Regions from separate parts of the Solibacillus sp. FSL K6-4121 genome, predicted to be linked through region 1. Evidence: a T-box and tRNA genes for the amino acid it is inferred to sense, from the RefSeq annotation. Region 1 holds a T-box; the other holds one or more tRNA genes.
What was found. A T-box is a leader RNA that pairs with one kind of tRNA and senses whether it is charged. The one in region 1 lies ahead of MHH95_RS16850 (valine--tRNA ligase), so its partner is inferred to be a tRNA-Val.
Positions count from the first base shown of each region.

Region 2: it has a tRNA-Val gene. The T-box ahead of MHH95_RS16850 (valine--tRNA ligase) is inferred to sense a tRNA for this amino acid. The anticodon was not compared.

Region 1 covers NZ_JBBOCS010000002.1:1,422,574-1,430,099, reverse strand. The annotation lists gene ccsA (cytochrome c biogenesis protein CcsA) at 1-166, shown strand, start outside; gene hemC (hydroxymethylbilane synthase) at 185-1,117, shown strand; gene MHH95_RS16875 (uroporphyrinogen-III synthase) at 1,107-1,850, shown strand; gene hemB (porphobilinogen synthase) at 1,847-2,827, shown strand; gene hemL (glutamate-1-semialdehyde 2,1-aminomutase) at 2,829-4,118, shown strand; gene MHH95_RS16860 (alanine racemase) at 4,183-4,845, shown strand; T-box leader at 5,422-5,805, shown strand; gene MHH95_RS16850 (valine--tRNA ligase) at 5,863-7,526, shown strand, end outside.
Region 2 covers NZ_JBBOCS010000002.1:988,779-996,304, forward strand. The annotation lists gene MHH95_RS14460 (hypothetical protein) at 1-37, shown strand, start outside; gene MHH95_RS14465 (serine hydrolase domain-containing protein) at 727-1,857, opposite strand; tRNA gene MHH95_RS14470 (tRNA-Val) at 2,313-2,385, shown strand; gene MHH95_RS14475 (bacteriocin immunity protein) at 2,837-3,049, opposite strand; gene MHH95_RS14480 (hypothetical protein) at 3,182-3,520, opposite strand; gene MHH95_RS14485 (PTS transporter subunit IIC) at 4,017-5,045, shown strand; gene MHH95_RS14490 (OsmC family protein) at 5,268-5,657, opposite strand; gene MHH95_RS14495 (ABC transporter ATP-binding protein) at 5,645-6,643, opposite strand; gene MHH95_RS14500 (ABC transporter ATP-binding protein) at 6,643-7,526, opposite strand, start outside.

The DNA.
Region 1 (7,526 bases):
AGGCTCTTTCATCGTATCCGTTATTTACTTAATTATTTTCTTACTGCATCGAAGAGGTAGGTTAGTTGGGACGACTTATGCACAAGTGCATGTTGGGTTATTTCTGCTCGTCGTCATTAATTTCTTCCTTGGCAGCAAACTATCAAATTTCCATCTATGGGTTTAACAGAAAGGTCGGAGTATATTGAGAAAAATTATTGTAGGATCTCGTAGAAGTAAATTAGCATTAACACAGACAAATTGGTTCATTAATGAATTAAAGGCTGCAGGCGTTCCTTTTGATTTTGAGGTAAAGGAAATTGTCACAAAAGGAGATCGGATTTTAGATGTTCAGCTTTCTAAAGTTGGGGGTAAAGGTCTTTTTGTAAAGGAAATCGAACAAGCTTTATTTGATAAGGAAATCGATTTTGCAGTGCACTCTATGAAGGATATGCCGGCAGTATTACCAGAAGGTCTTGTAATCGGCTGTATCCCACCGCGTGAAGATGCGCGCGATGCCTTTATTTCAAACGGTCATGTGAAATTTGCCGATTTACCAAAAGGGGCAGTTGTCGGTACAAGCTCATTACGCCGAAGCGCCCAGTTATTACACGTGCGTCCGGACCTAGAAATTAAATGGATTCGTGGAAATGTGGGCACGCGCCTAAACAAATTAAAAACAGAAGGCTTTGATGCGATTATTTTGGCGGCAGCCGGCTTAAAACGTCTTGGCTGGAGCGATGATGTCGTAACAGAATACTTAGATACAGATATTTGTCTACCGGCTGTTGCACAAGGCTCGTTAGGTATTGAGTGCCGTGCTGATGATACAGAGCTTCTTGAGCAATTAGCGAAACTTACAGATAAAACAACGTGGAATACAGCACATGCTGAGCGCTCATTTTTAGCGGCAATGGATGGCGGTTGCCAAGTTCCGATTGCAGGCTATGCAGTAGCGGATGGGGAAACACTTACTTTAACAGGTTTAGTAGCAGCACCGGATGCGTCTGTCACATATAAAGAGACATTATCGGGCACAAATGCTGATGAATTAGGTAAAGCAGTTGCCGCAAAATTAACAGAGCAGGGCGCCTTTGATTTAATTCAAAAAGTAAAGGCTGAGCTTGATGCCGAGTAATGCTCTTTTAGGAAAGACAATTATTATTACAGGTTCAGCTGTTGTACAGTCAGTGCAGCAATTAATTGAGCAACATGGTGGGAAAGTATATAATTATCCATTAATCGAAACTGCTGAAATAGTTTCGGATGAAGATAACATATATACGGCTAACCTCGACTCGTATCAATGGTTAATTTTTACGAGTCAAAATGCCGTGACAAGCTTTATTAATAAGTGTGAGCGCAGTAGAATAAAGGTCCCATCGTCTATAAAAGTCGCAGCTGTCGGAGAAAAAACAGCTACACTTTTACAGCAGCACGGCTATTCTATTCACTTTATGCCGACTGTTTACAGTGCCGATGTATTCGTTAAGGAATTTGTTATGGAGCCAACAGAACGTGCATTATTTTTACGAGGCTCGATGGCGAAAAGTACAATACATAATGGCACTGGTGCAGACGAATGGACAGTTTACGAAACACGTCCTTGTACAACTTATTTACAAGACCTTGAACAATGCATACTTGAACACGAAGAACCAATTGTTATTTTTGCCAGTCCATCTGCAGTTGACATTTATGCTGAGCATATTGTTCCGAATGTGGACTGGCGATATGTTAAATTTGGCTCAATTGGTCATGTGACAACGTCCGCCCTTGCTAAATATGGGGTGGAACCAATTGTACAACCGAAAATCTATACGATGCAGGCTGTTATTGAGCAGCTCATCCTGGAGGAACAGAAAAAATGACAGAACTTTATTTCCAGCGTCACCGTCGTTTACGTCAAAGTGCAGCGATGCGTGCCCTAGTAAAAGAAACATACTTACAAAAAGAAGATTTAATTTATCCATTATTTATTATTGAAGGCGAAAATATTAAAAATCCTGTTAGCTCTATGCCAGGTGTATATCAATTATCACTGGATAAATTAAATGCCGAAGTGGATGAAATTGTTGAGTTAGGTATTCAGGCGGTACTTCTATTCGGTATTCCTGCTGAAAAGGATGCTGTTGGTACAGGAGCATACCATGACCACGGAATTGTTCAAAAAGCAACTCGGTTAATTAAAGAGCGTCACCCTAATCTTTTAGTAGTAGCGGATACATGTTTATGTGAATTTACAGACCACGGTCATTGCGGTGTGATTGAAGGAGAGCAAGTCCTGAATGATCCATCACTTGATGTGTTGGCACGTACTGCTGTTTCTCAGGCTAAAGCGGGTGCTGATATTATTGCACCATCGAACATGATGGACGGTTTTGTTGTGGCAATACGTGCAGGATTAGATGCAGCAGGATTCCAGCATATTCCGATCATGTCGTATGCAGTGAAATACGCATCTAGCTATTATGGTCCATTCCGTGAAGCAGCTGAGGGCGCTCCTCAGTTTGGTGACCGTAAAACGTATCAGATGGACCCTTCAAACCGAATGGAAGCAATTCGTGAAGCAACTTCAGATGTAGAAGAAGGAGCGGATTTCCTTATAGTTAAACCGGCACTAGCCTATATGGATATTATTCGCGATGTAAAAAATAGCTTCCCTGTGCCGGTAGTTGCGTATAACGTTTCAGGGGAATATTCGATGGTGAAAGCAGCTGCACAAAATGGCTGGATAGATGAAAAGGCTGTAGTACTTGAAACATTATTAGGTATGAAGCGTGCAGGATCTGACTTAATTATTACGTATCACGCAAAAGACGTTTGTCGTTGGCTGGAGGAAAAATAATATGACTAGTTATGAAAAATCAAAAGCAGCATTTACAGAAGCTGTTGACTTAATGCCAGGTGGGGTAAACTCGCCTGTACGTGCGTTTAAATCAGTAAACTTGGATCCGATTTTTATGGAATCGGGCAAAGGCGCGGTAATTAAAGATATTGATGGCAATGAATATATTGACTATGTATTATCATGGGGTCCGTTAATTTTAGGACATGCACATCCTGAAGTAGTATCTGCTATTCAGGACCAAGCTGCGAAAGGTGCATCGTTTGGTGCTCCAACACTTTCTGAAAACAAATTAGCAAAGCTTGTAATGGACCGCCTACCTTCTGTTGAAATGATTCGTTTTGTTTCTTCTGGAACTGAAGCAACGATGTCTGCATTACGTTTGGCACGTGGTTATACAGGACGCGATAAAATTTTGAAATTTGAAGGTTCTTACCACGGTCATGGTGATTCCCTTTTAATAAAAGCCGGTTCAGGTGTAGCAACGCTTGGTTTACCGGATTCTCCTGGTGTACCGGCAGATATTGCGAAAAATACTTTAACAGTTGCATACAACGATTTAGAGTCTGCAAAATTAGTATTTGAAAAATTTGGTTCAGAACTGGCAGCTGTTATTTTAGAGCCTGTTGCAGGAAATATGGGGGTTGTACCACCTCAACCAGGTTTCTTGGAAGGTTTGCGTAAGCTAACTGAGGAAAATGGAACACTTTTGATTTTTGATGAAGTAATGACAGGCTTCCGCGTCGATTACGGTTGTGCACAGGAGTACTATGGTATAACTCCGGATCTTACATGTTTAGGTAAAGTTATCGGTGGTGGTTTACCAGTAGGTGCGTTTGGTGGTAAACGTGAAATAATGGAGAAAATTGCACCGGCAGGTCCGATTTATCAAGCGGGGACATTATCAGGCAACCCACTTGCTATGACGGCTGGCTATGAAACACTATCTCGTTTAAATAAAGAATCGTATGAATATTTCCGTAAACTAGGTGACCAACTAGAAGAAGGTTTCCGCGCAGCAGCAACGAAATATAATATTCCACATACTGTGAATCGTGCAGGTTCAATGATTGGTTTCTTCTTTACAAACGAAGAGGTAATTGATTTTGAAACAGCAAAAAGCTCTGATTTAGAATTGTTTGCGGAATACTTTAAATTAATGGCGGAAGAAGGCATTTTCTTACCACCTTCACAATTTGAAGGATTGTTTATTTCAACAGCGCATACAGAAGAACATATCGCTAAAACAGTGCAAGCATTCCATCATGTATTTGCTAAATTAGCAAGATAATCTTACTTAATAAACTCATAAATCCCCTTTCTATGCATAATGTAAGCGTAGGGAGGGGATTTTTATGCAACAATGGCAAATGAATGAAACGTTTACATTTCCAAAGCAATTAGGGAATATCCAACAAAATTCAAAAATAGTAGTTGAACCGAAATGGCATGAAGAATTTAATGAAGATTCTGTAGTGATAAGAGGTATTTATGTAGTAAAAGGAAATATACAATTTGACCATAAAGCGAGAGAGGAGGAAATAGAGGAAGGCATATATATTGAGCATATCGATATAGAAAAGGATTACGGCTATTTTGAATATGCATTGCCTTTTTCGGTTGATTTCCCAAATGATCAGATTGAAAAGGTTTCTCTGCAAATAAATGAAATAAAACTAGAACCAAATAACGGGTACTGTTCATGTAGCTGGCAAGTTAATTGTAATGTGGAAAGAAAAGTACAAGCAATAGAAGAAGTTAAGAAAATCGATGAGGTAAAGGAAGTAAAGGCGGAGAAGGAAGTGGAAGTAATTCAAGAAATTAAAGAAATTAAAGAAACTGTCGAGCCAATTCCGCATATGGCTACTTCAGACCAACAGGAAGAAGAGGTTGAAAGCCATATTTTATTTCATGAGGAAGTGCAACGACAGGCTCAGCATCTTCCAGCAGAAGAAATTGATTTTTTGGAGCAGTTAGCAGATGCATACAGCCGTGTCCAAATTCAATTAAAAAAATAATAAAAGGGATTGGGACATAAGTAGAAATTTCTTCTTATAAGGGAAAATAATCTTATTAAGAAATTGATACTGTGTGAATTGATTGGAGTGAAGGGGCGACTCCTGGGGGAATAGCGCGACGCCTGAGACTACAGGCTCAGGCCGTGCCCCCGGAAAGCGTCCCCGTAACGGAAATCAATTTTGGCAGAAGCAGAAAACTATCTATTTTTTCTTTGAAAAAATAGATAGTTTTCGTTTTGTCCCAGGCTTTTTTGTTTAAAAAACCAAGCTTAAATAAAATCTGTCAATAATAAGTAGCAAAATAAAATTAGTATGGCTAATAATATGATATCGCCTGTTGTCGGAATGAGTATTGTACGTATTGCCTGGAAAATTGTCAGCGGTAGAATGCAATATCTCATGTAAAATCGGAATTTTCGTAACCATGGAGGTAATAAGAAAGGATTATAATTTTTTCGCAATTTCCAAACTCCTTTTGCATAGTATATGTTTAGAAATTAAAAAAAGTGTTTTCCGATAATGAATATGATACTTGAAATTTCATAAAAAACAGCTTAGAATTATTTTAACTATATATTTGAAGCGTTGAATAGGAAGAGTATGTATGAACATGATGTGCAGAGAGGAAACAGTAGCTGAAAAGTTTCTACATCATACTTACAGAAGGTAGCCTAGGAGCTGACTTAGTGAAATAGCAGTAGCTGAGTTCCGGTTTGACACCGTTATCGAATGAAGTGCCGATTGGGCATAGTAACGCCGCATTGTATGCGAGCGCTTGACATTTAAATCACAGGGTTTAAAGAAAGCGCTTGTCAGACGAGGAACGTAGCCGAGCGAAGACGCGAATTGAACATAGTGTTCATGAGCGACTGAGAGAGGCAAGTGACAAAGTATGCGATCGCTTGACTAAACCCTTCGGAATTAAAGGTGGTACCGCGAATTAACTCCCTCGTCCTTTTTTAGGCGAAGGGAGTTTTTTATTTTATTCAACTTGTATTTGAAAAGGAGAGATTCATCATGACGGAAATTACAATGCCAACAAAGTATGATCCAAAGTCAACAGAAGCCGGCCGCTATGAATGGTGGTTAAACGGTAAGTTTTTTGAAGCAGATCCAACGAGCGATAAAGAGCCGTATTCTATCGTTATTCCACCACCGAACGTAACAGGGAAACTACACCTTGGTCATGCTTGGGATACAACATTACAGGATATTTTAATCCGTATGAAACGTATGCAGGGATATGACGCGCTTTGGTTACCGGGTATGGACCACGCGGGTATTGCGACACAGGCAAAAGTCGAAGAAAAACTACGCGGTGAAGGCATTTCACGATATGATTTAGGCCGCGAGAAATTCCTGGAAAAGACGTGGGAATGGAAGGAAGAATACGCTTCACATATTCGTGAGCAATGGGCAAAACTTGGTTTAGGTCTTGACTACTCAAAAGAGCGCTTCACATTAGATGAAGGCTTATCAGAAGCAGTTAAAGAAGTATTCGTTAAGCTGTATGAAAAAGGTTACATTTACCGCGGTGAACGTATTATTAACTGGGATCCAGCTGCAAAAACTGCACTTTCTGATATTGAAGTAATTCATAAAGAAGTAGAAGGCGCATTTTATCATATGGAATACCCATTGGCAGATGGCTCTGGAAAATTACGTGTAGCAACTACACGTCCAGAAACAATGCTAGGTGACTCAGGTGTAGCTGTACATCCAAACGATGAACGTTATGCACACTTAGTAGGGAAAACGGTTATCCTTCCAATCGTAGGTCGCGAAATTCCAATCGTTGCGGATGATTACGTAGATATGGAATTTGGAACAGGTGTCGTAAAAATGACGCCAGCACATGACCCGAACGATTTTGAAGTAGGAAATCGCCATAATTTAGAACGTATTTTAGTAATGAACGAAGATGGTACAATGAATGATTTAGCTGGTAAATATGCTGGCATGGATCGTTTCGAGTGCCGTAAGCAGATTGTAGCCGATTTACAAGAGGCAGGCGTATTAATTGAAATTGAACCGCATACACACCAAGTAGGACACTCTGAGCGTACAAATGCAGTAGTAGAGCCATACCTTTCAAAACAATGGTTCGTAAAAATGGCACCACTTGCAGAAGAAGCATTAAAAATGCAAGAGGATGAAAATGAAAAAGTAAACTTCGTGCCAAACCGTTTCGAAAACACATATAACCGTTGGATGGAAAATATCCATGATTGGTGTATTTCCCGTCAATTATGGTGGGGGCACCAAATTCCAGCTTGGTACAATAATGAAACAGGCGAAATTTATGTTGGTAAGGAAGCACCAGCCGACAAAGAAAACTGGACACAAGATGAAGACGTATTGGATACGTGGTTCTCAAGTGCTTTATGGCCGTTTTCTACAATGGATTGGCCAAATGAAGAAGCAGATTTATACAAACGTTACTATCCAACAAACACACTAGTGACTGGTTATGATATCATCTTCTTCTGGGTAAGCCGTATGATTTTCCAAGGTAAAGAATTTACTGGTAAACGCCCATTCCAAGATGTGTTGATTCACGGTTTAGTACGTGATGCAGAAGGTCGTAAAATGTCCAAGTCACTAGGAAATGGCGTTGACCCAATGGATGTAATCGGTCAATATGGCGCGGACTCACTACGTTACTTCTTGGCAACAGGTTC
Region 2 (7,526 bases), 430 kb from region 1:
AGCCTTACTAAAAGATGATAAAAAGAAAAAACGTTAATATATAGGAAAAAGCGCGAACAAACGATTGTAAAATTATAACAATTAAAATCTAGTGATGTTAGCTCATCTCATCCTGCCTATCAACCTGCATGCTATTACGATAAAGATGGCTGGGCTTGCAAAAGGTAAGCATCAGTAATAGAAGCATTATACAAAATAGAAGAAACTCTATAATTTTAAATACGCTCAGACGAATCGAGATGAGATTAACCGCCATCTCGTTAAAAAAATCGTCTGAGCGCATTTATTATGTACACTTTAATTCTTTTCTATTTTATTTCACTCTATACAATCATCTTTAGGTCATTCTTTAGCTAATTGAAAAAATAGCAGAATAAAGATAACGGGTTCGGTCGATGGGGAGAAAACCTCAAAAAACAATGTAAATAACAAAACAATTAACATACTTTTTAATAGTAAAGAGGCAATATAGAAGGCAAGCATAAACGCTCAATAGTTTATTCTGAGCGTTTTTTGTCATTTACTGTGCTTGTTTTACTAATGCCTCCGTCGGTTCATGTAGTTTATACATCCTGAGTCATTACTCCCAATACTAAATATTATTTTAAATGATTGTGGGCCCATACATCGTAGTCAACAAATTGTAGCTTTTTCTATTTCATGAATATGCATTATATCTTCTTTATGCAATTCAACGTACTCCCCCGTATATCCAATCAGAATATCTCAAAGCGCTCCATATAAAATATTTAGCATTTTTGGTTCTATTAAATGTTTAGGGCTACGAAGACAATGTTGTGCAACAAAATAAGAAATTTTGTTTGTAGGATCTATAAAAACATGAACTCCTCCTAACCCACCCCAAGAAAAAGAATTGTCAGGTACTAAACGAAATGCCTTGGCCGCATCCATTACTACTGATACACCTAGACCATAACCAACTCCTTCAGCTGGTATCATTTTTTTATAGTCTAAATAACTTTTGCCTTCTAATTGATTTGTTCTCATTAAATTAATGGAATTTACACTAATAATGCGTTCCCCATATTTGCCAACTCCCCCACAGGCCAATGCATCTACAAATAAAATGTAATCTTCAAGAGTAGTAATTAGCCCACCGCCTCCACTCTCATGCCTCAAACCAATTACTCCTACACAATCGCTGCTAATCCTTCTCAACTTTTCTGTTATTGGATTATACTCATATTGTGGAGCAATATTAATTTTCTTTTCTTCTGCAACAGAAAAACCAGTTGTCTTCATCCCTAATGGCTTAAAAATCTTTTCTTCTAAATACGCTCCGAAGCTTTTACCTGTTACAACTTCAATTACCGCAGCTAAAACATCATGACAAAAACTATAATTCCAACCTTCGCCTGGTTCAAATAACAGAGGTTCTTTTGCAAGTGTCTCTACAAACTCTCTTGTATTAAAATCCAACCCTTTCTCTTCAAAAAGTTTTCGAAGTTGCGGCGTATCCCTTTCATAACTTAAGCCCGCTGTCATCGTTAATAAATCAGCTATTCTTATATGCTTTGTTGCAGGTGTAATAATAAATGTTCCACTTTTAACATACATCTCTTTAAATTCAGGTAGATACATATACAAGGGATCAGTCAATAATATTTTCCCTTCTTCAACTAATTGTAATGTCGCAATACATGTGACTATTTTAGTTGCCGAATAGATGTTATACAATGCATTGGGTTGCATAGGAACTTGATTCTCAATATCCGAATAACCAGCATCATATCGAAAAATCTCCTCATGTTCACGATAAATGATGCAATCAATACCAGAAAGCCCTAGTTGCGGTACAGTATCCATAAAATCTTTTAATTTCTGAAATGTATCCATATTTCAATCACCCTTCATCTCATTTTCTAATCTCTTTCCATTAGCTACAAAACTGAAATTTCTAATGTCGACTATTCAATATATGATTTATTATCAAAAAGTAGACAAGCCTTCATTCTATGCTCAGGAATAAATTTCAGTCCTGGATCCACTTTACTACATTGTTCCATTGCCACTGGACATCTCGTATGACATTGTCATTGATTTAACATTCGTTCGTGTCTGAAAAAATGGCACTATGTATTCAGAATAAACTAATTTTAATGGCGGTTGAGACGTTTGGAATTTAGCGATCACTGAGCATGAAGGGATGCGATTATGTAACAGTTGGTATGTACTTTTATCACCTAACTATGCAGATAATAAAAAAGCACAAATCCTTTTAATACCTCCAACAGAATTTTATGGTATAATTTACAAGAACATTGATATAATTGTTTTTTGTATCTTATTAAGGTCTTGTAGCTCAGTTGGGAGAGCACCACCTCGACAAGGTGGGGGTCGCTGGTTCGAGACCAGTCGGGACCATAACGCTGAAAGCCTTTATTTATAAGGGTTTTCGGCTTTTTTTATTCCATAAATAACTCCCGAAAATAAAGCATTTTTATTGTTACGTGAGGGATATGTGACGTAAGAGAACCATTTTCAGCAAACTCCTTGACCGTTTCTTCAGCGTGACTTTGCACTCTACTTGTGAGAAATCAATGAAGTCCGTAATATCAGCAAAAGCGATTTTCTTGTACATAAGAAGAACGTCTAATGCATCCATTTCTGCTTCTGATAATTAGCGTGCCTACAAATCAGTATGTAGTCGGTTGTCCAGACCTAACTATATTGTACGATTGGAGTTTTTTTTATTGTCCATAGCTAAAAGCTTTCCGGAATCCCCTGTACAGCAGAGGGGTTTCAAACCTACAAAAAAGAACCCTTGAAGGCATATAGCCATTCAAGGTTCTCCTGATACATGTTCTAAATATAATTATTTTTCTTCTTCATACGCTAAGGCAATCTCCACTACTTCTTCTGGTGATAAATCCTCTTCATTCCAAAAAATTAAGTCACTAGGGGCTGGATGAGGAACATTGTCTTCTAAAATTTCTATATATCCGCTTACTTCTTCATCAGACAACTTAGGATTACATATTTTATTTACTAGTCCAACTAATTCATCTTTAGATAACTTTTTTCTCATTTTTTCCACCTTCTCTACTTCCATTTCTCCCCAAAATGATAAGCAGGGCCTAAAATATTTTGGTGCATTTCTTAAGTCTTTATCTATATCCTTAGTAACTATTGATTATCTCTTAAAAATATTCACATTATATTATGAATACCACTCATCGTCAGAAAATTTCTCGCCATCTTCAGTAGGCTTTATATTGTATATGTCTATGAACCTTTTTATTTCTGACCTTAACAACACTAAATCCTTACTCTCAATTACAAAGCCCCTATGGTTATTCCAACCCATATCAACCTCTAAATTTATATCCAACTCTCTACACCAATCAATAAAATCATACATAATCATGGTAAAACAAACGTTAAATTTATGAACTGAAACCCAAATACCTATTCTTCCATCTTCAAGATCTTGTTGTCGTAATTTTAAATCTCCATCTAAGAACCATTTAGTATGTTGTTTTTGCTTCTCTTCAAGCATTAATTCGTCTCCTCCTATTCTTTGTATAAACCTGTAAGCACATTCATTGTTAGCCTTGTTCTTAAGCTACCATAAATCACTTCTTCCCACGACCAATAATTTCCCAAAAAATTGTAATGATTCACCAAATACTTTAGCTAACTCATTTTCAACTGATGTCCCTATTTGTGATTAGGCCTTGATTTATATATAGAGTATAAGAGTACCGATTTATCCTTAACATTATAAATTTACGCTTGCTAACCAAAATGCTAAATCCCAAGATGTCATTAAATCTTTGGTTTTACTTCACTCGTTATTATACCAGAATAGTATTGACTACTTTTTTAAATTATATTAATATTATAACAATTTACTAGTGGAAAGGATTTAAACAGAGGAGTTAATCAAAAAATAGAGCTTATTTCTATTCGTAAGTTACTCATCCCTTCGTCGGCTTATTATTTTTAGAAAATTCACAATATAATTAATGTTATACATTTGGAGGTATTTGGGAATGAAACAAACAACAAAACAATACATTATTGATCGGATGTATAAGGGGTCTCAAGGGCTAGCAAACGCCGTTCTTGTCACATTAGGTATTGGCCTTCTGATTGAAACGTTCGGAACTTTTACTGGTTGGGAAGGCTTTACAACTATCGGAAAGGCAGCACAACTTATGCTTGCGCCTGCAATTGGTGCTGGTATCGCTTATCAACTAGGTGGAAATACATTAGTTATTTTCAGTGCGATGGCATCTAGTACGATCGGTGCAAATGCCCTTCATATGAATGCAGATGGAGCCTGGATTCTTACTACAGGGCAACCGATAAGTGCCGTGTTAGCTACCATTATTGCTGTTTGGGTTGGAAAACGCATTGCCGGTAAAACGAAGTTAGATATGCTTGCTATTCCATTTTCATCTATACTTATCGGAGGTGTCTCAGGTGTAGTATTAGCAGCAGTTACTACCCCCCTTTTGGAGCAGTTAAGTAGATTTATCGCAAACTCTGTTTCAGGATCTCCTGTGATAGGTTCCATAGTTATCGCATTAGTCTGGAGTATTTTTCTAATGTCTCCGGCCTCTTCTGCAGCAATTGCTATTGCCTTACAGCTTGACCCAGTTTCGAGTGCCGCTGCACTGATTGGATGTACGGCTCAGTTTGCCGGATTTACGGCGATGTCTTATAAACAAAACGATTTAGGTGCCAATATTGCCCAATCATTTTTAACACCAAAAGTACAATTGCCAAATCTCGTTAAAAACCCCCTTCTTGCTATAGGGCCATTTCTATCTTCCGTTATTTGTGCGCCAATCGCAATATTAATGTTTAACTTTGAAGTTCCTTATACATTAGCTGGACTTGGTCTAAACTCATTTATTGCACCTTTAAATATTCTTGCTAACCAAGGTGTGATGGTTCTATTGATGTATATTGTATTAGGTGTCATTTTACCAGCGGTTATTTCTGTTACTGTTTATCATTTACTAAAAGCAAGAGGACTAGCTAAGACGGGTGATTTACGTATGGAAATTCAATAGTTTTTAGATTTTTGACCAGGTCTTTATAATCTTCTTCACGCGGAATACTTTCAAACAAAATTGACCCCACGTTATTCGTCACAAACTTAAGTAAATACACAATACGAGAGGTGTAATCCTCGTGAAAAACAGAGATGGCGTTGTCTATAGACAACGCCATCTCTGTTGGAGGACGAAATTTTTACTTATTGTCCCAACATCATTACCATATAATATTTTTAACTATCTCTCTACAATTTCTACCGCTACATCGCTAACAAGCGTGTTACTAATCGTACAGCCTCGCTCTATTATTTTTAAGAGCTTAGCTTTATATGCCGTTTCAAAAGTAGAGGGGAATGTAACCTGTACTTCAAATTTCGCAAAGTGATTTTCTACGCCTTCTGCTTTTGAAGCAACTACGTCTATTTCTACTTCGTTTAAATCCGCTTCAACCGCATCACGCTCTAGAACTTTTTGTAATGTAATCGACAAGCATAGAGCCACTGCACCTTCTAATAATTCCTTCGGTGAAAGACCTCCATCTAGATTTGGTCCCATGTTTCCACTTAGTTGGACCCCTGCTTCATTTGAAATTTCATTTTTATTTTGTGCCCAGTTTAATTTGACCATTGTTTTGTCTCCTCTGCATAATGGCACGCAACTTTATGCTGCGATCCTTCTATTCCTATCTCTCGTAAAGCCGGTACTTCATTTTTACAACGCTCTGTAGCAAATGGACAGCGTGTATGGAAAACACAGCCCGGTGGTGGATTTATTGGTGATGGAATCTCACCTTTTAAAATAACACGTTCACGCTTTTGCTTGCCAGGGACAGCTGAAAATAATGCTTGCGTATACGGATGAAGGGTATTAGTAAACAGTTTCTCTGTTGGCGCCTCCTCAACAATTGTTCCCAAATACATAATACCAATACGATCCGAAATGTAACGAACAACGCTAATATCATGTGTAATAAAGAGCATCGATAAATCCATATCTTGCTGTAATTGCTTTAAAATATTTAAAATTTGTGATTGAATCGAAACATCTAGCGCAGAAACCGGCTCATCACAAATCATTACTTTTGGATTAACAATTAATGCGCGCGCAATACTAAGGCGTTGTCGTTGTCCACCAGAAAATTCGTGCGGAAAACGATAAAAGTGCTCATTTTGTAAGCCTACCATTTCTAACATTGAAAACACTTTTTCAATTCGTTCTTCTTTCGAACCAATACCATGAATAATTAGTGGCTCTTCTAAAATCCGACCAATGCGCTGACGTGGATTTAATGAAGAAAATGGATCTTGGAAAACAAGCTGTAAATCTCTACGGAATTTACGCAACTCTGCTTTCGATAGCTTCGTTAAATCTTGCTCGTTATATATAACCTCTCCAGCTGTTGCCTCCGTTAACCCTAAAATCGTACGCCCCGTCGTACTTTTACCAGAGCCAGACTCTCCTACTAAGCCATAAGTTTCACCTTCGTACATCGAAATCGAAACATCTTTTACAGCATGTACTGTTTGCTTGACTCCACCTAACTTACCAAAAGGTCCGTAAAGAGGAAATTGCTTTTGCAATTGTTTTACTTGTAAAATCGGCTGCTTTGTCATTATACCCAGCCTCCCTTTTGCTCATCATACAACCAGCATTGTACTCGCTGATCTGCTTCCATTTCGATTACTGGCGGCATTTCTACACGACATAAATCAGTTGCAAACGGGCAACGTGTCGCAAAGCCGCAACCAGCAGGAATATTAGACAAAGGTGGTACAGTCCCTTTTATTACCTGAAGTGGTGCATGACGATCTCCGTCGAGCTCGGGCTTTGAATGTAATAAGCCTTGCGTATACGGATGAAGCGGATTTTTAAATAAATGATCGGTTGTTGCTTCCTCAATAATTTGACCTAAATACATTACTTTTACCTTTTGACAAATTTCTGCAACTACTCCTAAATCATGCGTAATAAAGAGCACAGCCATTCCTAGCTCTTTATTTAATTTAACAATTAAATCTAAAATTTGCGCCTGAATCGTTACATCAAGAGCTGTCGTCGGCTCATCCGCAATTAAAAGCTTCGGCTTACACGCAAGTGCCATCGCAATCATTACACGCTGTTGCATTCCTCCTGATAGCTCATGTGGGTATTCATCAATGCGCTTTTCAGGTGAAGGAATGCCTATTATCCGAAGCAAATCGATAGCTCGGGTACGCGCTTCCTTTTTTGATAGCTTTTGATGAAGACGTAAAACCTCTACGATTTGTGCGCCTACTGTTTGTATAGGATTTAATGAAGACAACGGATCTTGGAAAATAATCGAAATATCATTACCACGAATTTTACTCATTTGTTTCAAGGGTAAATCAAGTAAATTTTGCTCTTCAAAATAAACCGCACCCTCATAATCAACCGGCTCCGTATGCTCTTGTAAGCGAATAATCGACTGTGACATCACACTTTTACCACAGCCAGACTCACCAACAATACCGATAA